DNA from 3 places in the Ensifer sp. Root954 genome. Region 3 is predicted to be linked to each of the others. Evidence: predicted binding sites of a transcription regulator. Region 3 holds the regulator's gene; each other region holds the start of a gene.
The links. Region 3 encodes LexA, which represses DNA repair genes until DNA is damaged. Its sites were predicted from a motif close to TGTTCNNNNTGTGTTCNG; they were not measured.

Region 1: the regulator LexA is predicted to act here: its motif matches at 5,075-5,092, upstream of ASE71_RS02550 (ATP-dependent helicase).
Region 2: the regulator LexA is predicted to act here: its motif matches at 3,973-3,990, upstream of ruvC (crossover junction endodeoxyribonuclease RuvC).

The regions. Positions count from the first base shown of each region.
Region 1 is NZ_LMJM01000001.1:575,666-582,348, forward strand. Features, by position in the region: gene ASE71_RS02535 (alpha/beta hydrolase family protein) at 1-772, shown strand, start outside; gene ASE71_RS02540 (adenylate/guanylate cyclase domain-containing protein) at 825-1,883, opposite strand; gene ASE71_RS02545 (SRPBCC family protein) at 2,053-2,508, shown strand; gene ASE71_RS36170 (hypothetical protein) at 2,674-2,841, shown strand; gene ASE71_RS02550 (ATP-dependent helicase) at 2,940-5,009, opposite strand; gene ASE71_RS02555 (hypothetical protein) at 5,385-5,564, shown strand; gene ASE71_RS02560 (hypothetical protein) at 5,771-6,079, opposite strand; gene cysG (siroheme synthase CysG) at 6,079-6,683, opposite strand, start outside.
Region 2 is NZ_LMJM01000015.1:192,668-199,350, reverse strand. Features, by position in the region: gene ASE71_RS09940 (MBL fold metallo-hydrolase) at 1-817, shown strand, start outside; gene ASE71_RS09935 (hypothetical protein) at 836-1,318, shown strand; gene ASE71_RS09930 (YebC/PmpR family DNA-binding transcriptional regulator) at 1,404-2,150, shown strand; gene ASE71_RS09925 (HAD hydrolase-like protein) at 2,222-2,851, shown strand; gene ASE71_RS09920 (LLM class flavin-dependent oxidoreductase) at 2,862-3,863, opposite strand; gene ruvC (crossover junction endodeoxyribonuclease RuvC) at 4,034-4,546, shown strand; gene ruvA (Holliday junction branch migration protein RuvA) at 4,613-5,230, shown strand; gene ruvB (Holliday junction branch migration DNA helicase RuvB) at 5,327-6,370, shown strand; gene ASE71_RS09900 (metallophosphoesterase) at 6,371-6,683, shown strand, end outside.
Region 3 is NZ_LMJM01000014.1:53,604-60,286, forward strand. Features, by position in the region: gene adhP (alcohol dehydrogenase AdhP) at 1-691, opposite strand, end outside; tRNA gene ASE71_RS07545 (tRNA-Ala) at 1,068-1,143, shown strand; gene ASE71_RS07550 (hypothetical protein) at 1,297-1,899, opposite strand; gene ASE71_RS07555 (hypothetical protein) at 2,017-2,649, opposite strand; gene ASE71_RS07560 (hypothetical protein) at 2,973-3,269, shown strand; gene lexA (transcriptional repressor LexA) at 3,506-4,228, shown strand; gene ASE71_RS07570 (hypothetical protein) at 4,317-4,658, opposite strand; tRNA gene ASE71_RS07575 (tRNA-Cys) at 4,856-4,929, opposite strand; gene ASE71_RS07580 (thermonuclease family protein) at 5,082-5,816, opposite strand; gene ASE71_RS07585 (hypothetical protein) at 6,038-6,331, opposite strand; tRNA gene ASE71_RS07590 (tRNA-Asn) at 6,491-6,565, shown strand; gene ASE71_RS07595 (cryptochrome/photolyase family protein) at 6,664-6,683, shown strand, end outside.

The sequences.
Region 1 (6,683 bases), on a different contig from region 3:
GGCGAGGGCCGCCACGCGAAAGGTGGAACTCTACCGTCTCGCGGCACCCTTGCTTGATCCGCCTGGCGAGATGGTCGCTGTGCCCTTTGAGGACGGCGAACTTCGGGCCGTTCTTCGCGTGCCGAACGGAGACGGCACACACCCGCTGGCGCTGATCATCCCGGGCTCGGATTCGACCAAGGAGGAATTCCCGGCCTTCGAGCGGCATTTTCATGCCCGCGGCGTTGCGACCCTTTCGCTCGACGGTCCCGGCCAGGGTGAGGGCCGTTCGATGGGTACGCTGCGCCCGGACATCGGTCCGGCGGTTGAGGCGGCCATCCGGTCGGTTGAGGCGCACCCGCGCCTTTCGGGCAAGGTCGCGCTCGTTGGCATGGCCTTCGGCGGCTTTCTTGCCCTGCGCGCCGCCGCGTCCGTGCCAACGCTCGCCGGCGTCGTCTCCATCAACGGCTTCTTCGATCTCGGTGGATTCTGGGACGCGCTGCCGCAGGTCTATCGCGACAACATGCGCTTCTCGCTCGGGGGCGCGGACGTTCGCGAACGTGCCGACCGTTTCACGCTGGCGCGCTGCCCGCCGCCGACCGCCCCGGCGCTCATCCTCCACGGCGGACGCGACAAGATCTTTCCACCCTCCGAAGCGGTAAAATGCGCAGATATCTGTGCGCGTGGAACCGAACTGCACATCTTCGAGGATGGCAACCACGTCTGCAACAACATCCCCTGGCTCTACCGCCCGCTTGTCGCCGACTGGGTGGCGGAGCGCACGCGCGTGTAACCGTCGAAGACGGACGCTTCGCCGTTCACGGCATGGCCGTGGAAGGGCTGCGTCACGCGTCCGGCAAGGTGAAGACGGCGCAGGGTGCTGCGATGCCGCGCAAGGGATGCTCGCCGAGCGGCAGCAGCGGCGTCGACGCGGCCTCAGCCACGGCACCGGAGATCAGCACGGAGCAGCCGAGCGGCCGGCACAGGCCCTCCAGGCGGCTGACGAGATTGACCGCCGGGCCGATTGCTGTGAAGTCGAGCCTATCGGCGGCACCTATATTGCCCCAGAGAATGTCGCCGAGGTGCAGGGCGACGCCGAAGGAGAGCGGCGGTAGCCCCTCGGCCTGCCGGGCCTGGTCGAGATGCGCCATGCCGGCGCGCGCGGCGGTGACCGCGCGCAAGGCTGCGTCGCAGGCTTCGCTCGGCGAGCCGCTCACCGGAAAGATCGCCAGAACGCCGTCGCCGATGAATTTCAGCACCTCGCCGCCAAAGGCATGGATCGCGCCGGCGAGGCGATCGAACCAGGCGTCGAGGGCCGCGATCACCACGGCGGGTTCCGATGTTTCGGACAGCGCCGTGAAGTTGCGCAAATCGGCATAGAGCAGGGCCGCGCGAATGGTTTCACCGGTGCCGCGGGTGAGCGCTCCGGCGCGGACACGGGCGGCGCTGCGGCGGCCGAGATAGGCGTCGAGCAGAGCGGTGAGCGCGGCCCGCTCGGCAAGAACCGCCAAGGGCGCGACGGCAAAGCGCGCGACATCACCAAGCCGCGCCGTCTCTTCCGGGCCGAACGGGCGCGTCCCGGCCCAGCCGAGCGACGCGCGTTCATTCCCCGAACCGGTCGATTGTTGCAGCAGTGGCCCGAGCCCGGCCAGCCACTCCTCTCCCGCCCGGTCGGAGACGGCGCCGGCAAAGCCCAGGCTCTCGATCACCACGCCGGTCTCGGCTCGCCAAAGCCAGGTGCGGCGGGCGATGATCGGATGCGGCACGGCGAGCGTAAGCGCGCCGCCCGAGAGCGGCAGACCGTCGGCGACGAGCCGGCGGCCAATGTCGGACAGGAATCGGTCCGGCTCCTGCGAGGCGCTTGCCTCGTCCACGAGCCAGGCAAGGGGGGCGGACAAATCCATGCCGAAGAGGATAGGGTCGAGCGCCCTATGGACAAGCCCTTTCCCGCCGCCGCGCTGCGCGCAAGTCAGGGGCGGACGGTGGCGCCGTCCGTCACGGCGGTCTATGATTGCGGCAGCCTGCAGAAGGACTCTCAAGCCGCAGGCAGGCCAATCAGCAAAGGGAAGACCGATGCCAGAAGCCCTCGTCGTCCGCCGCGAAGCGCATATTCCGGCGCCACCCGCCGCAGTGTTCGCTCTTTTGACCGACCCGGAAAAGATCCTGCGCTGGATGGGAACGGAGGCCGACACCAAGGCGGAGCCCGGCGGTCTCTATCTCGTCAACGTGACCGGGGCCCGTTTTGCCCGCGGGTCTTTCCGCGAGGTCGTGCCGGTGCATCGGCTCGCCTATAGCTTCGGCTGGGAAGGCAGCGACATTGTCCCGCCCGGCTCGAGCCTGATCGAGATCGACCTGATCGAGCAGCCGCCCGGAACATTGCTGCGCCTTACGCAAACGGGTCTGCCCAGCGCCGAACAATGCGCCGGCCATGCGGAAGGCTGGGCACATTATCTGGAGCGGCTGGGCCAGGTTGCGTCGGGCAGCGATCCAGGCCCAGATCCCTGGCTCGGCCGCGACGGCGCGGCTTGATGCAGACGTCCCTTGCTTGCCACGACTGGGCCTGAAGGCTTGACGACGGCGCTCCTGCTTTCACATCTTATTGATGCCAAATCAGGACGTTAGGCGGCACATGTCATTGCGGTGCGCTGGCTGAACGCACCGGAACATATATGAGTTTACTCGGGATGGGAGCGAATGGACGACAACAACATCATCAAATTTGAACGACCAAAGCCGAAAAAGGAGGCGAAGCCGGCCAGCCCTGTGCCGCGGAAGGCGTTGATTTGGCTGGCACTGATAGCGGCCTTGGTTGCGGTGTGGTCGTACTATCAGTTTATCGCACCGCCGAGCTTGCCAGGCTAACAACGCTACAGACCGGCGGTTGGCGAGCGGCACGCGCTCCTCGCTTGGTCTGTCTGCAGACACGAGCGCACAATTGGCGAGCTCGCCACCGCCTTCGCTCACTTCCACATGGAGCGCATGCGGGCGCCGACGTCGATGCGGATCTGGTTGGCGCTTCGCTCGCTGGCGCTTGCCGAGATTTTCGGCCAGCTCGTCGTCTCGAAAAACTGAAGCAATGTCGCCGGGATGAAGCGGGTTCGCGAGGCGTAGACATGCCGGTCGCCCTGGGCGTTCTGGCCGTGGGTGAAGAAGCGCTGCGGCGTCACCAGGGAGAGATGATCGCGTGCCCGTGTCATGCCGACATAGAGCAGCCGCCGCTCCTCTTCGAGTTCGGCAGTTGTGCCCACGCCGAGATCGGACGGAATGCAGCCGTCGACGACGTTGAGCATGAAGACCGAGCGCCATTCCTGGCCCTTCGCCGAATGGATGGTCGACAGGATCAGATAGTCCTCGTCGAGCAGCGGCACGCCCGCCTGGTCGCTCGTGGCATCGGGCGGGTCAAGGGTCAGCTCGGTCAGGAAACGTTCGCGGTTCTGGTAGCCGCCGGCAATCTGCTCGAGCTGCAGCAGGTCGGCCTTGCGCGTGTCGGCGTCTTCATGGATCCGGTCAAGATGGGGCTCATACCAGGCGCGCGCAGCGCCAATCTCCTGCGGCCATCCGGGCTCGGCCCGTCGCAGACCGGACACCAGGTCGACGAAGCCGGTCCAGTTCTCGCCGGTCTTGGCGGGAGGCGGGATCTCAGCAAGAGCCGCGAGCGGTTCCGGATCGGCGGCGATCGCATCGAGGATCTTTCCAGCGGTCTGCGGGCCAATACCGGGCAGCATCTGCAGCAACCGGAAACCTGCGACGCGATCACGCGGGTTCTGCGCGAAGCGCAGGACTGCGAGCAGGTCCTTCACATGGGCGCTGTCGAGAAACTTCAGGCCACCGAATTTCACGAACGGAATGTTGCGGCGGGTGAGTTCGACTTCGAGCGTTCCGCTGTGATTGGACGAGCGAAAAAGCACCGCCTGCTGCTTCAAGGCGATACCGATCTCGCGGCCAGCGAGAACCTGCTCCACGATGTAGGCGGCCTGATCCGCTTCGTCCTTGACGGCGACGAGCAACGGGCGCTGCTCCGATTGCCTGTCCGTCCAGAGGTTCTTGGTAAATCGCTCCCGCGCCAGGCCGATCACGCCGTTCGCAGCGGCGAGGATCGGCTGCGTCGAGCGGTAGTTCCGGTCGAGGGTGATGACGTCGGCAGGCTCGGGCGAAAAGGCGTTCGGGAAATCGAGAATATTGCGAACCGTCGCAGCCCTGAAGGAATAGATCGACTGGGCGTCGTCGCCAACGACCGTCAATCCGTGGCCGCCGGGTCTGAGCGACATCAGGATCGACGCCTGCAGCCTGTTGGTGTCCTGATACTCGTCGACAAGAACATGATCGAAGCGTCCGCCGATATCTTCGGCAAGCTCCGGATCGGAAACCATCTGCGCCCAGTAGAGCAGGAGATCGTCATAATCGAGCACGTTCTGCGCCTGTTTGGCATCGACGTAGGCCGCAAACAGCGCCTTGAGCTGTTCGTCCCAGCCGGTGACCCAGGGATAGGCCGACTTCAATACGTCGCCAATCGAGCTTTCGGAGTTCACGACGCGCGAATAGATCGAAAGGCACGTTCCCTTTGTCGGGAAGCGGCTTTCCGTCTTCGAGAAGCCGAGCTCGTGGCGCACGAGGTTCATCAGGTCGGCACTGTCCTCCCGGTCGTGGATCGTAAAATCCGGGCCGAGACCGATTTGTTCGGCGTAGATGCGCAGGATCCGGGCGCCGATGCCATGGAAGGTGCCGGCCCAGGAGAGCGCGTCCGTCATGACTGCAGCGTTGTCGCCAAGGACCTGGCGGCAGATGCGCGCGACCCGGCGGGTCATCTCGGCTGCTGCGCGTCGAGAAAAGGTCATCAGCAGAATGCGGCGCGGATCGGCACCGTTGACGATGAGATGCGCGACGCGGTGGGCGAGGGTATTCGTCTTGCCGGAGCCGGCACCGGCGATGATGAGAAGCGGGCCGCCGACCTGTCCTTCCGGCAAGCCGATACCGTGCTCGACCGCCTCACGCTGGCGGTCATTGAGTTTTTCGAGATAGGCGGCGCTCATGCGTTCCCGTTCGTTTTCGTCGCACTCAGTCACTGCCCGCATCGATTTGCATCCAAGAGACGGGCAGGAACAAAGAAAGAACTAGCAATTTAGCATCCAGATGAAAACCCTGACGTCGCCGAGTTTTCCCTCCTGCAACGTCGGAATGTCACTCTTCCAAGGTTTTGATGACCTGCGAGATCGCCGATGGGCTTGATTGCTGCAGGTAAGGCCAATCGGCCCTGGATCGAGATCTGTCGCGGGTGATCGCCGGCTTATCGATCGGCCTATACCTATGGCTGTGCGCCGCACGAAGAACGCGCGACGGCTTGTGGCCTTATATAGTAGATTAGAAATATGCTCCGCTCCTGCGTCCACTCGAAAGAGGAAGAGCACATGGACGAACGGAGCGTTGAAAATACCTGCGAGGCCACCGGCTCGACCGCCGAATTGCAGGAGATTGCGCGCAAGCTGGCGTCGCTCGCCCAAGAGATCAGGTCAATTGCAGCGACCCCGCTCGGCGAGACGGTCGTACTCGACGAAAGCGGCGATGGATCGGAAACGGCAGTCGACTGACTTCGGCCGCGGGGCAGCGGCTTTACTTGTTCGGTACAGGCATTCATTCCTCAATTGGGGGATGGCCGTGATCTGCCTGCGCGCTTAGAACCAGCCTACGGTGGCGACCTTGGGATATTCGGGACGTCGATACGAGGCGACGCCTTCGAATATCCCTTGGCGCGTCAGCAGACGCTGGTGTCTGTTCAGGGGCAGCATTGAGCTCGTCACGCCACGACCGTCATCGTCGTTTCTATGTAGGCGGCAAGGCACACGGCTGAAGCCAAGATGCCCGGCGTTGAAGGCACGGCTTGCATTATTTTCGCGAAGAACATACCGCCGGCGATGAGCAATCCGCCGAAAAGCAGACCGTGTTCTGCAACAGCGAGGCCGATGGCGCAGAGGTTCACGGCACTCGCAACCATGGTGAGGGGCGCTGCGGCCAGCGCAGCGTTCGATTGAGCCAGGAAGATGAGCCTGAAACGCGGCCAGCTGAGGCCGATGGCGAGAACGAGGAACACCAGGGACATGCCCATCAGCATGCTCCGGCGAGAGTGCGCTCGATCGATCCGGCCTGCTTGTCTCGGGCCGAAAACACGTCGCCGACAGCGATGAGGACCGGGTTGTCGTAGCCGATCTCCCCTATGCCCTCCGGGATTGTGGCGAGCATGCCTCGCCAGCTGCGTTCCGTCGGACGGCTGACATCGCTCATGATCACGGCCGGTGTTTCAGGTGAACGGCCTTCGCCGATAAGCTTTTCGGCAATCAGCCCCGCCGTTCGGCCACCCATGTAAAAGACCGCTGTGCTGCGCGGATCGGCAATGCCTGCCCAGTCGACATCATCGGGCAGGCCGCCGTGGCGGGAATGACCGGTCACCAGCCGAAGCGACTGGGCATAGTCGCGATGGGTCAGCGACAGACCGAGACGGGAGGCCATGGCGCTTGCGGCAGTGATGCCGGGGATAACGTCGACGGGAATGTTCTCGCGGTCGAGATGGGCGATTTCCTCGCCGGCCCGGCCGAAAACCATGGGGTCGCCGGATTTCAGCCGCACCACGCGTTTCCCAGCCTTGGCGAGCTTGACCATCATGGCGTTGATGTCTTCCTGCCGGCAGCTTTCGCGGCCGCCGCGCTTTCCGA
Region 2 (6,683 bases), on a different contig from region 3:
CTACACATTCGCCGCCATATGGTTCATCCACGCGTTCTGGCCATCGGTCGCCCATGCGCAGCAACAGCCGCGCCCTGTCAGCCAATGCCAGGCGATCGCCGAAACGCTCCCCCAGGCAACCTTTGCCAGTTTCTCGCCCGCGGCTGCCACCAAGGGGCAGACGACGGTCGGCGAGGTGACGATCAGCTATCTCGGCCATTCCACCTTCCTGATCGAGACGCCCGGCGGCGTCTCGATCGCAACCGACTATAGCGGCTGGTATGCACCGTCGATGCCGCCGACGGTCGCGACCATGAACAAGGCGCATTCGAGCCACTACACGCTGACGCCGGATCCGGCGATCAAGACCGTGCTGCACGGCTGGAGCGATAGCGGCCAACCGGCGCGCCACGATCTCGTGGTCGGCGACGCCTACATCCGTAACGTGACGACCGACATCCGCGCCGGCGGCGGCGCCATGGAGCACGACGGGAACTCGATCTTCATCTTCGAGGTGGCGGATCTCTGCATCGGCCATCTCGGCCATCTGCACCATGAACTCGATGACAGCCACTACAGCCAGATCGGCCGGCTGGACGTGCTCATGGTGCCTGTCGATGGCGGCCTGACCATGGGTGCCGAGAGCATGAGCCGGGTGGTCAGCCGGCTGCGCGCCTCGCTGATCCTGCCGATGCACCGCCGTGGCCCGCCGATCGACGCCTTTCTGGACATGTTCGGGGACGACTACGACAAGCGTTACGCCGACAGCGCCAGTATCAAAGTATCCCTGCGTTCCTTGCCAAGCAAACCACTGATTTATATCCTCAAGGGCGTTTGAACATCCTGGGATCGCCCGATGAAGTTGCTCGTGGTTGGCGTATCGTTCTTTCTCTCCTTCTCGACTCTTGCCGAGGCCGGTGGCGCGCCGCCGCCGCGCATGCCGTCTCCCGAGGGGCAACAGCCGCAAAGCCAGCCGGAGACCACGGTCCGACCGGCGGGTGAGCCGGAGATCTTCGCGATGCCCTCGGGCAATATCGGCTGTATCTACACGCCGGCTGGCGGCACGTCCGTCTATCAGCCCGCCGATGGCGGTCCGGAGCTGGCCTGCGATATCGTCGCGCCGCGTTATGTCAGGGCGACCCTTGGCCGGGCGGGAGCCGCCACGCTCAATCACGCCGTCGGCGATCCCAGCTGCTGTTCGACTGGGACTGTGCTCGACTATGGGCAAAGCTGGTCGCGAGGGCCGTTCTCCTGCGTGTCGGAACGCACTGGCCTTTCCTGCCGCCGTGACGACGGACACAGCTTCCTCTTGAGCCGCGCGCAGGTCTCGGCCAACTGAAAAACCGCCCCCCGGCTGGACGGAAAGCGGCAATAAAACTATAAGGCGCCCCATTCCATTCAAATTAATGCATGCAGAGGGTGCCATGGCTGGCCATTCACAGTTCAAGAACATCATGCACCGCAAGGGCCGTCAGGATGCGGTGCGCTCGAAAATGTTTTCCAAGCTCGCGCGCGAAATCACGGTTGCCGCCAAGTCGGGCATGCCCGATCCCGCGATGAACGCGCGCCTGCGCCTGGCGATCCAGAACGCCAAGGCGCAGTCGATGCCGAAGGACAACATCGAACGGGCGATCAAGAAGGCCTCCGGCGGCGACGCGGAGAACTACGAAGAAGTCCGCTACGAGGGGTATGGCCCGGGCGGCGTTGCCGTCATCGTCGAAGCCTTGACCGACAACCGCAACCGCACCGCCTCGAACGTGCGCTCGACCTTCACCAAGGCCGGCGGCGCGCTCGGCGAAACCGGCTCGGTTTCCTTCTCCTTCGATCGCGTCGGCGAGATCACCTACAAGCTCTCCGTCGGTGACGCCGACAAGGTGATGGATGCGGCGATCGAAGCGGGTGCCGACGACGTCACCACTGACGAGGACGGCCACACGATCATCTGCGGTTTCGAGGCGATCGGCGAAGTGTCCAAGGCGCTCGAAGACACGCTCGGCGAAGCCGAGACGGTCAAGGCGATCTGGAAGGCACAGAACACCGTTCCGGTCGATGAAGAAAAGGCGCAGTCGCTGATGAAGCTCATCGACATCCTTGAAGACGACGACGACGTCCAGAACGTCTATTCGAACTTCGAAGTCTCGGACGAGATCCTGGCGAAGCTGTCGGCCTGATTGGGACGACCGTCGCTCGCAGAATTTTCACCCGCGTCCGAAAGGCCGCGGGTTTTTCTTTGGATGGCCCGATGACCTATGAATTCGCGATCTTCGATTTCGACGGCACGCTTGCCGATACGGCGGCGAGTTTCATGACGGCGTGCAACGCGGCTGCACGGCGCTACGGCTTCCGCGAACTCTCGGTCGAGGAGTTCCAGTCGTTGCGCACCATGGGCAGCCGCGAGATCATCGCGCATCTCGGCGTGCCCGTTTGGAAACTGCCGCAGATCGCCACCTTCATGCGCCGTGCCATGGCGACTGAAGCGGCAAGCGTCCGGCTGTTTCCGGGCGCCGCTGAGCTTCTCTGGAAATTGAAGGCGGCGGGCATCGGCATTGCGATCGTGAGTTCGAACGCGGAGCAGGGTATTCGCGCCGCACTCGGCGAGGCGGCAGCGACGATTGATCTCTTCGAATGCGGTGCCGCGCTTTTCGGCAAGGCACAGCACTTCAAGCGTGCGATCCGGCACTCCGGCCTCGATGCGGCTCGCATCCTGGCGATCGGCGACGAGGCGCGCGATATCGATGCGGCGCGAAAGGCGGGCGTGGCGGCCGGTGCGGTTGCCTGGGGCTATGCCGACCCGGTCTTCCTGCAAGGGCTCGGGCCGGATCGGTTCTTTGCCAATCTGGAAGAGATCGCACCCGCTTTCGGGGCGATCTGATCGGCCGGCTTTACGCCGCCTTGGCGAGATCGCGCTGGGCGTCGGCGAAGAGGCGAAGCGAATTCAGCCGCGCCTGCATGTCGAAGATCGGCATGGAGATGATCAGTTCGTCGGCCTTTGTCTGCTCGAGGAACGCCCCGATCTTGCGCCGGATCGTCTCTGGCCCTCCGACCACCGCATACATCATCGAATGGTCGACGAAGATCTTCTCGTCATAGCTCCAGAGCCCATCCATCGACTGGACCGGCGGCGGAAACTGCCCGCGCGCGTTGCGGCGCAGGGCCACGAAGGATTGCTGCATGGAGGTGAAGAGGTAGTTCGCCTCCTCGTCCGTATCGGCGGCAACCCCCATGACGCCGACCATCACCTGCGGCTTGGCAAGGGTCTCGGAGGGGGTAAAGCGCTCGCGGTAGATCTCCAGCGCCGAGAGCAGCATGTCCGGCGCGAAATGCGAGGCGAAGGCGAAGGGCAGGCCGAGCATGCCGGCGAGATGGGCGCTGAAATGGCTTGAGCCGAGCAGCCAGATCGGCACATTGGTGTCGGCGCCGGGCACGGCGATGATCTTCTGGTCCTCGGCGACGGGGCCGAGCAGTGCCTGCAGTTCGACGACGTCGTTCGGGAAGTTGTTGCCGCTCGCCTCCATGTTGCGTCGGAGGGCCTGGGCGGTGCGCATGTCGGTTCCGGGCGCACGGCCGAGGCCGAGGTCGATGCGGCCGGGGTAGAGGGCGGCGAGCGTTCCGAACTGTTCGGCGATGACAAGCGGCGAGTGGTTCGGCAGCATGATGCCGCCGGAGCCGACACGGATCGTCTTCGTCGCTGCCGCCACGTGCGAGATCACGATCGAGGTCGCCGCACTGGCGATGCCCTTCATGCCGTGATGTTCGGCCAGCCAGAAGCGGGTGTAGCCGTTCTCCTCGGCCGCCTGGGCCAGACGACGCGAATTCTCCAGCGATTGGGCGACGCTGCCGCCTTCAGTGATCGGGGAAAGATCGAGGACGGAGAAAGTCGCCATGGCAAAGGCCTTTATTGAGAGAAATTGATGCAAGGCTATGTAAGCTCAATTTTCCTCAATCCAAGGCCGGTGCCGAAGAAAACCTGAGGCCGCGCCTCAACTGTGCGTATGTTTTTGTTTTGTTCACTTTTTGCTGGCAGCGTCCGGACTGACATCATAGGGTGAAATTCATGCAGACCACGATTCGCATCATCGGCATCGATCCGGGGCTCCGTCGTACCGGCTGGGGCATCATCGAGACGCTCGGCAATTCGTTGCGTTTCGTCGCCTCGGGCACGGTGACGTCGGATGGTGACATGGACCTCGCCTCCAGACTTTGCCAGCTGCATGACGGCCTTGCCGAGGTGGTGCACAGCTATCAGCCACACGAGGCGGCGGTGGAGCAGACCTTCGTCAACAAGGACGCGACAGCGACGCTGAAACTCGGCCAGGCGCGCGGCATCGCCATGCTGGTGCCGGCACGCGCAGGCCTCAGGGTCGCCGAATATGCGCCGAACGCGGTCAAGAAGGCGGTGATCGGTGTCGGCCATGGCGAGAAGCAGCAGATCCACATGATGCTGAAGGTTCTGATGCCGAAGGCCGAGTTCAAGGGCAACGATGCGGCGGACGCACTGGCGATCGCTATCTGCCATGCCCACAACCGGCAATCGGTGACGAGCCGGCTTGCCGCATTGATGGCGTAGTTGCGCCCGACACGATAATTTCCGATGGTCCGATGACCATCCAGAACCCACCGCGAGAGACGCCACATGATCGGCAAATTGAAGGGTACCATCGACGAGATCGCCGAGGATCACGTCGTGCTCGATGTGCATGGCGTCGGCTACGTTGCCTTTTGTTCGGCGCGCACGCTGTCCAGGCTCGGATCGGCGGGCGAGGCGGCGGTGCTCTTCATCGAGACGTATGTGCGCGAAGACCAGTTGAAGCTGTTCGGCTTCCTGACGGCGCTGGAGCGGGAATGGTTCCGGCTGTTGCAGAGCGTGCAGGGGGTCGGCTCGAAAGTGGCGCTGGCCGTGCTTTCCACCCTGACGCCGGGGGAATTGGCCAATGCGATCGCGCTGCAGGACAAGACCTCCGTCTCCCGTGCGCCCGGTGTCGGGCCCAAGGTGGCGGTGCGCATCGTCACGGAACTGAAGAACAAGGCGCCGTCCTTCGCCGGCGAGATGTCGGCCTCGATCGGCCTCAAGCAGGAGCTTGGCGAAGGCGTCGCCTCCGCGCCGGTTTCCGATGCGGTTTCGGCGCTCACCAATCTCGGCTACTCGCGCGACCAGGCGGCCAATGCCGTTGCGGCGGCCTTGAAGAACGGCGGCGAAGGCGGCGACAGCGCCAAGCTCATTCGCCTTGGCCTGAAAGAACTGGCGCGATGAACGCTTGCCTTGGCTGGGCACAGAAGGCAGAACGCATCGTGCCCGGCATGATGACGGGTTGCAGCGCTGAGCTGCCCGACCGAATGGAACGAACGCATGACTGACGCCGCACGCCTGATAACGCCGGAAAAGCGCGGTGAAGACCTCGATGCGACCATGCGCCCGCAGACGCTGGATGACTTCACCGGCCAGGCGGAAGCGCGCGCCAACCTGAAGATCTTCATCGAGGCGGCGAAAAACCGCGGCGAGGCGCTGGACCACGTGCTCTTCGTCGGCCCTCCCGGTCTCGGCAAGACGACGCTGGCGCAGATCATGGCCAAGGAGCTCGGCGTCAATTTCCGCTCGACTTCCGGCCCTGTGATCGCCAAGGCCGGCGATCTCGCGGCCCTGCTCACCAATCTCGAAGAGCGCGACGTGCTCTTCATCGACGAAATCCACCGGCTCAATCCGGCCGTCGAGGAAATCCTCTATCCTGCGATGGAGGACTTCCAGCTCGACCTCATCATCGGCGAAGGCCCGGCGGCGCGGTCGGTGAAGATCGACCTTTCGAAGTTCACGCTGGTGGCGGCAACCACCCGCCTCGGGCTTCTGACGACGCCGCTTCGCGACCGTTTCGGCATTCCGGTGCGGCTCAATTTCTACACGGTCGAAGAGCTGGAATCGATCGTCCGGCGTGGCGCCCGGCTGATGGGCCTCGGCATGACCGACGACGGCGCCCGCGAGATCGCCCGCCGCGCCCGCGGTACGCCGCGCATCGCCGGCCGGCTGTTGCGCCGCGTGCGCGACTTCGCCGAAGTGGCGCGTGCCGAAGCCGTGACCAAGGAGCTCGCGGACGAGGCGCTGACGCGGCTGCTCGTCGACAATATGGGCCTCGACCAGCTCGACCGGCGCTACCTCTTCATGATCGCGCAGAACTTCGGCGGCGGTCCCGTCGGCATCGAGACCATAGCGGCGGGCCTTTCGGAGCCGCGTGATGCGATCGAAGACATCATCGAGCCCTATCTGATCCAGCAGGGCTTCATCCAACGCACGCCGCGCGGCCGTATTTTGACCGCCAATGCCTGGAAACATATCGGCCTTAATCCCCCCAAGGAGATGGAGGCGACCCAGTTTCGCCTGACATTAGAGGACGACGACTAGATGATCAGCCGCCGCGGATTGTTGAAACTGATCGGCGGCGGTATCGTCAGCATGGCGGCACTGGGCGGCTACGCCTTTGCCGTCGAACCTCTGGCCCGGCTGAACGTCACCCGATACAAATTGACGCCACCCAATTGGACACCGGGCCTCAAGCTGCGCGCCGTCGTGCTCACCGACATCCACGCGTGCGAGCCCTGGATGCCGGCAAGCCGTATCGCTTCGATCTGCCGGCAGGCCAACAGCCTTGGCGGCGATATCACGCTGCTGCTCGGCGACTATGTGGCCGGGATGAACCTCGTCACCAGCTATGTGC
Region 3 (6,683 bases):
CCTTGATCACCTGCTCGACCGCATCCTTGGCCTTGCCGTTGACTGTCAGGTCGGCGCCCAATTGCTTTGCAAGTGCCAGCTTGTCGTCGAAGATGTCCGCCGCGACGACATGCATGCCCATCGCCTTTGCGTACTGCACGGCCATGTGGCCAAGCCCCCCGATGCCGGAGATGGCAACCCATTCACCGGGACGGACTTCCGTTTCCTTCAACCCCTTGTAAACGGTGACCCCGGCACACAGAACCGGCGCGGCAGGGCCGAACTCCAGCCCATTGGGCAGGCTGCCGACGAAATCAGGATCCGCCAGGCCATATTCGGCGAACGTCCCGTTGACCGAGTATCCCGTGTTCGACTGGGCCGCACACAGCGTCTCCCAACCGGTGCGGCAATGCGGACAGTAGCCGCAGGCGCTGTGAAGCCAGGGAACGCCGACCCTGTCGCCCTCTTTCACTCTTTTGACACCGGCGCCGACCGCCGAGACATAGCCGACACCCTCGTGCCCGGGAATGAATGGTGGGCTGGGCTTCACCGGCCAGTCGCCATTTGCAGCATGGAGATCGGTATGGCAAACGCCCGTTGCTTCGTATTTCACCAGGATCTGTCCCGGCTGCGGCGTGGGCACTGCCACTTCCTCGATCGTCAGGGGCGCGCCGAATTGCCGAACGACGGCTGCCTTCATCGCCTGAGCCATTTGCCAATCCTCCTCCAATCGCCGGGCCACGGAGAGGTTTCTTATGGGAACAGTGGGCCGGCAGGGGCCTATCTCACATACGAAAATCGTGTAATTGGCTCGAGCATCATGGCGCTCACAGCCAGTGCCCGGACGTCATTTCCTGCTTGGCGTATACCGCCACACTTCAACGCGGTTCACGTATCGCCATCGTCAGGTTGCAGCGTAAACCCGCCGGCAGAGTTCGACAATGGGTGGAGTGCAGAAGCGGTTCAGAGACCGACTGCCTTCGGCGCCCGGCCGGATCGAACAACGCAGATCGTGCAACGGCGTTCGAGCGGGCGCGCTGGCGCGCGTATTGACAGGATCGGCGCCGGTCGTGTTGACTGAATGCTACGGGGCCGTAGCTCAGTTGGGAGAGCGCCGCAATCGCACTGCGGAGGTCGAGGGTTCGACTCCCTTCGGCTCCACCAAAACGATCAGAAGGTGCCCGGTTGCCGAGGTATCGGAACAGCGGCTGATTTGTCATCAGCAGATCGCCAGTTCGAGTCTCTCTGGGGACACCGCCATGCTAATCCACCGTCCGGCCTTCGCGAAACGCTGCCCGATCCCGTGGCCACCTGTTTTCAGAGGCTGAACGGATCCCGCGCCGAGCGCTTCTCGCTCGGTGCATTGAACGGGTCGGCTTTCTTCTCCTTGGACTTGCGGCCCTCGTCGGCGATGATCTCGTCGACCGCCCTCTGGCACTTCATCAACTCGTCGGCCGCCGGGCCGGTGCCGCGCAGGCTGAGATTTGCGATGACGCGATCTTCAAACGCGATGGCCAAGGCCCGCTTGCGCACGAAGCCCGTCAGGAACTCGGCGTCGGTGACGTTCACGAACAGAAACTTTCCGCTCGCATCACCGGCAGCGGTCGCCGAGGCGCTCCATGGATCGGTCTTGTCGAAGCGGAAGGTCAGGTCGTACTCTTTGCCGACCTCGAGCGACCTCCAGTCGTCGCTGGCGAAGCTCATATAGAGCGGCGACTCGGAGCCCTTGGGATAGAACCCAAGGCGCAAGGTGACCCCGCCGTCGAATACCGACGAGATGAAGCAGGAGCCCTCCATCGAGGTGTCGGAAGCAACAGTCCAGCCGTCGACATCCTTCCACTTGATGATTTCGGACTCCTCAGCCGCGGCCGATCCCGCGGCGATCAGACAGCTTACCAATCCGACCAGCAATCTACGCATGCAAAACCCCCGTTTGCCCGCATTTTGATAGGTCCCCGCATCGCTGTCGAGGGTGCCTAGCCGATCCCAGGCAATATTTTAGGAATATTCACCTCTCCGCGGCAAGCGGACTGCCCATCACATGGCGAAAGGATCTTTCGATGACTTGGTCTGGCCGCCGCCGGCAAAGGGATCGTTGTTCGGCGCATTGCCACCGGCGCCCGCAAAGGGATCGTTCGCCGCTCCCTGACCGCCATTCGGGATCAAGGCGCTCACCGCCTCCTGGCACTTGAACATCTCGCTTACCGCCTTCATCGAATCACGCAGGCTGAGGCTCGCGACGACGCGCCCCTCGAAGGCCAGCGCCAAGGTGTTCTTGCGAACGAATTCGGTAAAGAAGTCGGTGTTGGAAAAGTTGACGACAAGGGCCTTGGCGCCGGTCAGATCAACACCGAACGCAACGGCCGGCCACTGACGACCACGGTCGAGCTGCAAGGCAACATCGTATTCCCGCTGCGGCTCGATGGATTTCCATTCGGCATTGCCGATCGAAAGAAACGCCAGGTTCGTCGATCCCCGCGGATAAAAGCCGATACGAAGGATAGCGCCGGCGTCATAGCTCGTCGCCGCGTAACACGAGCCTCCCAGGGAAGGATCGGATCCCACCGTCCAGGCGTTGATCCGTTTCCAGATATTCGAACGCCCTTCTTCGGCAGACGCCGCTCCAGCCGTGAGCAACAGGCCGAGCACCACCAACGACAATCTATGCATGCAACCACCCCACTTTCCACGCAAAGTTATCTTTTTTTAGAGGCCTGTCGAGACGGTGAAGGCCCTTCCCCGCAGGGATTTTTGCGCGCCCCAGGCCCGATGCGAAAGCTGGCAGCTCCGATGCATTCTCCGCGCCGGTCCATGAAGAACGGCCGAGACGAGGTCGAGATGGAGCGGCTGGCGCAAATCAGCCACAGCCTGCGGGCAAAGAGCTGTTGAACATGGCAGAGTGATCGCCATGCTTGCTGGACTTCGGAACGAAAGCGCGGTTCACATCGTTTACCAACCCTTAGTCCCACCCCTTCATCAAGTGGACGATCACCGTGCTTGCCGCCCTGCTTCTCGCTTCGATAGTCGCATCGCCCAATATGCCTGACGTCAAGCTCAGTGCCGCGACGGTGGATGAACTCCAGACCGATTTCGAACGGGCCGTACCGTGCCATCAGATCGATGGACGCAATGTTTGGAAGGGCGCGCTCGCGTTCTACATCCAGTCCTTCGTTTATGACGGCGATACGCCCGTTGCGACCGATGCGGCCGACGCAGTGCTTCCGGAAGACAACAGCGCCGAGACGGTGAAGGAGTTCGAAGACGCCTGCTCGGCCTCGCAAGCGACTTAAGTCTCTCCGCGAAGAGAGCCGCGATTCGTTCGAATCACGCGCGCGACCGGCCTGCCCGGCGCTGTTTTGGGACGCAACCGTCGCCGAAAACCGCCCCGCTCCCGCAAAAGTGACCAATCGACCCCCACAGAAGCAGCCAATTGCCTGAATTCACGGAATTTTAGGCACTTGCGGAACACATATGGAACAGATAGTGTCTGTTCTTGATTTGTTTCACGCCTCTGGAGCGACGTGCCATGCTGACCCGCAAGCAACAGGAATTGCTTCTGTTCATCCACGAACGCATGAAGGAGTCGGGCGTACCGCCGTCTTTCGATGAAATGAAGGATGCGCTCGACCTGGCGTCGAAGTCCGGCATTCACCGTTTGATCACGGCGCTCGAAGAACGCGGGTTCATTCGCCGGTTGCCGAACCGGGCGCGCGCGCTCGAAGTCATCAAGCTTCCGGAAGCCTACGCCGCCGGCCAGCAACAGCCGCGCAGAGGCTTCTCGCCGAGCGTGATCGAGGGCAGCCTCGGAAAGCCGCCGGCCGCCGCTCCTGCCACGCCGAAGCCGGCGCCGGTCGCCGAAAGCACGTCTGTTTCCGTCCCGGTGATGGGCCGCATCGCTGCCGGCGTGCCGATCTCGGCGATCCAGAACAACACCCATGACATTACCGTTCCGCTCGACATGATCGGCAGCGGCGAGCATTACGCCCTCGAAGTAAAGGGCGATTCGATGATCGAGGCCGGCATCTTCGATGGCGACACGGTGATCATCCGCAACGGCAACTCGGCCAATCCCGGCGACATCATCGTGGCGCTCGTGGACGACGAGGAAGCGACGCTGAAGCGCTTCCGTCGCAAGGGCGCGTCGATTGCGCTCGAAGCGGCCAACCCCGCCTACGAGACGCGCATTTTCGGACCGGATCGCGTGAAAATCCAGGGCAAGCTCGTCGGGCTGATCCGCCGCTACCATTGAATTCCAGGCAGAACGCCGAATCAAAAGAGCCTCGCCACTGAAAGTGGCGAGGCTCTTTCCATTTAAGGCGACCTGAAATCCAGATCGCTTATTCGTGGATCGTGTATTCGCCGAGTTCGCAGAGATCCTGCGTGTCCTCGGTCGTATCGAGGGCCGAGCCTTCCTCGAATTCGAATCGCATGTCGTATTTGCAGACGTCCCGCCCGTCGGCAATGGTGATCTCCATGCTCTCGCCGGGGTTCAGGACCTGCCGACCGAAAACATCGTCTTCCCATTCATTGACGCCGACCGGCGACGTATAGAAATTCGTCAGTACCGCGCCGGTGTTGTTCTTCAGCTGGAAAACCAGGTCGTCCGCGCGCGCCTCCATAGCGGTCGCCGCAAAACACGCCAACGCCGTCAGGATCAGTCTCTTTTTCATTGATGCCATTGCCTCCGTTCTTAATGTTGACGGACGCTACCGATGCGGTTGATCTCAGCGGAGTCATCGTTCCCCCTCTACCGAATTCACCGAAGCGATAAGATCCGACGGAGGCATAGGAGACGTGGCTTGCGCGGACGTGTCGCGAATTTTACCGCGCTGCCCTAAGGCAGAACGCCAAACCAAATTTAACGAGGTGAGATTATTGGAGGCCTCGCCCGGAATTGAACCGGGGTACAAGGATTTGCAGTCCTCTGCGTCACCACTCCGCCACGAGGCCTCACAGCTCGGATAACCAAGCGTTGGCGCGGATTTAGAATGATTGCAGAAAAACCGCAAGAGGCATTTTCTGAAAAACGCGCCGTCGAATTGCAGGACGGATACTTTCCACAGAACGATCGACGATGTCCGCCGATCGTCTCCCAGCTGATCTCAGCACCAGGGCGTCGGGCGCCCTTCCCACGGCCGCACGAGCCCCTCGGAAACGAGTACACGTCCAAGAGATTGGTCACCGCGGGTGACCAGGCGCAGTTTCTCGCCGGCCTTGGCATCTGATCGCCCTCCCGCCGAGATCAGCCTGAAGTCGCCTGCATTCAGCAATTCGCGCAGGCGCTGCTTGGCGTAGAAGCCGCGCGAACGCTCCTTGTCGCAGCTTGCCTGGCGGATTCGCGGTGCATCGACATCGGCGACGCGGATCGTCTCGCCATGGAAGACGAAGGTCGCGCCATCGATCACGCAGTTGTCGTTGCGAATGCCGCAAAAATAGAACTGATCGGTACGGATGGATGCCGTCTTCACCTCTTCATTGGGCCGCACGAGAGGGGTTGGCGGCGTGACGCCGACATTCACCGACGGCACCGGGGCGGCCAGGACAACCTTCGTCGCCGGGTTGGGCTTCGGATTTGGTTTGTGCCTATCCGCCTGCTGCGCAACGCGCTCCTGCGCTTCAGGAACCGCGCGCTGAGGCTTCGGCTTCGTTTCCGATCGCGATGCAAGGGCCATGACATCCGAAACCACCGGCCAGTGCCGCAACTCGGCGCGATGGTCGTAGGCCATGACGCCGCCAAGGGTGAGCGCTGCGGCCAGATACCACGGCGCCATGCCGCCCTGTTTGCTGGTGCTTCGGCCCGAACTGCGGCGTCGACGTTTCGTAGTGGCTTTGGCCATCGGTCCCCATCCTGATTCGAGACCGCATTATGCGTTTGATGGGTTGCCGAAAAGTTTTCGAGGGCACCCCAACAGAGGGGAAGACCGCGAGGAACCGGTCATTCGCCTGCGCGGCCACGGCCCTTGTTGAGAGATTCGGAATTGGTACGGGACGGCCGCGAGGAACCGAAAACTGCCGACCGCCCTGCCTCGACAACAAGATCGTTAAATCGGCGTCCGGCTCAGGAGCCGTTCGAGGAGTTGGCCTTCCCGCGCCAGCGCGCCCACCAGACGGCCAGACGACGACGGCGGCGGCGAACCGAGGGAATGTCGTGGGAAAGCACGATCAGGCCCAACGGTATCATCCAGAAGCCCAGCACGGGCAGGAAACCGAGAAAACCGCAGAACACCAGCAGCGAACCCAGCAGGATGCGCAGCAGCGGAGAGTCGGGCAGCGCGATACGCCATTTGCCCAGCACGATCTGTCGTGTTTGCGGATCAATGCCGAAATGCGTCTGCTTCCTGTTTTTATTCATCATTCCCTATCCGGCGTGTTTTCCCACAATTGGGGACTTCTCCACAGCCTCGCAACGGAACTTGTCATTTTTTTTGAAAAAAGCGCTTGGCAAATCAGAAAAGCATGCGTATTAGCAGCCTCACTTCTGAAGCGCACAGCACAACAGCGGCGCGGATGATCCCTGGTAGCTCAGCGGTAGAGCATTCGACTGTTAATCGACAGGTCGCCGGTTCGAATCCGGCCCGGGGAGCCACTTTCTAAAAGAGCCATTTGCAGCGATGCGAATGGCTCTTTTTCATTTTGCACCTATGTTCTCCAGGTGATCAATCCCCAACCTCCCGATGGTTCTTCATGACAAAGGCCGCGGCGCC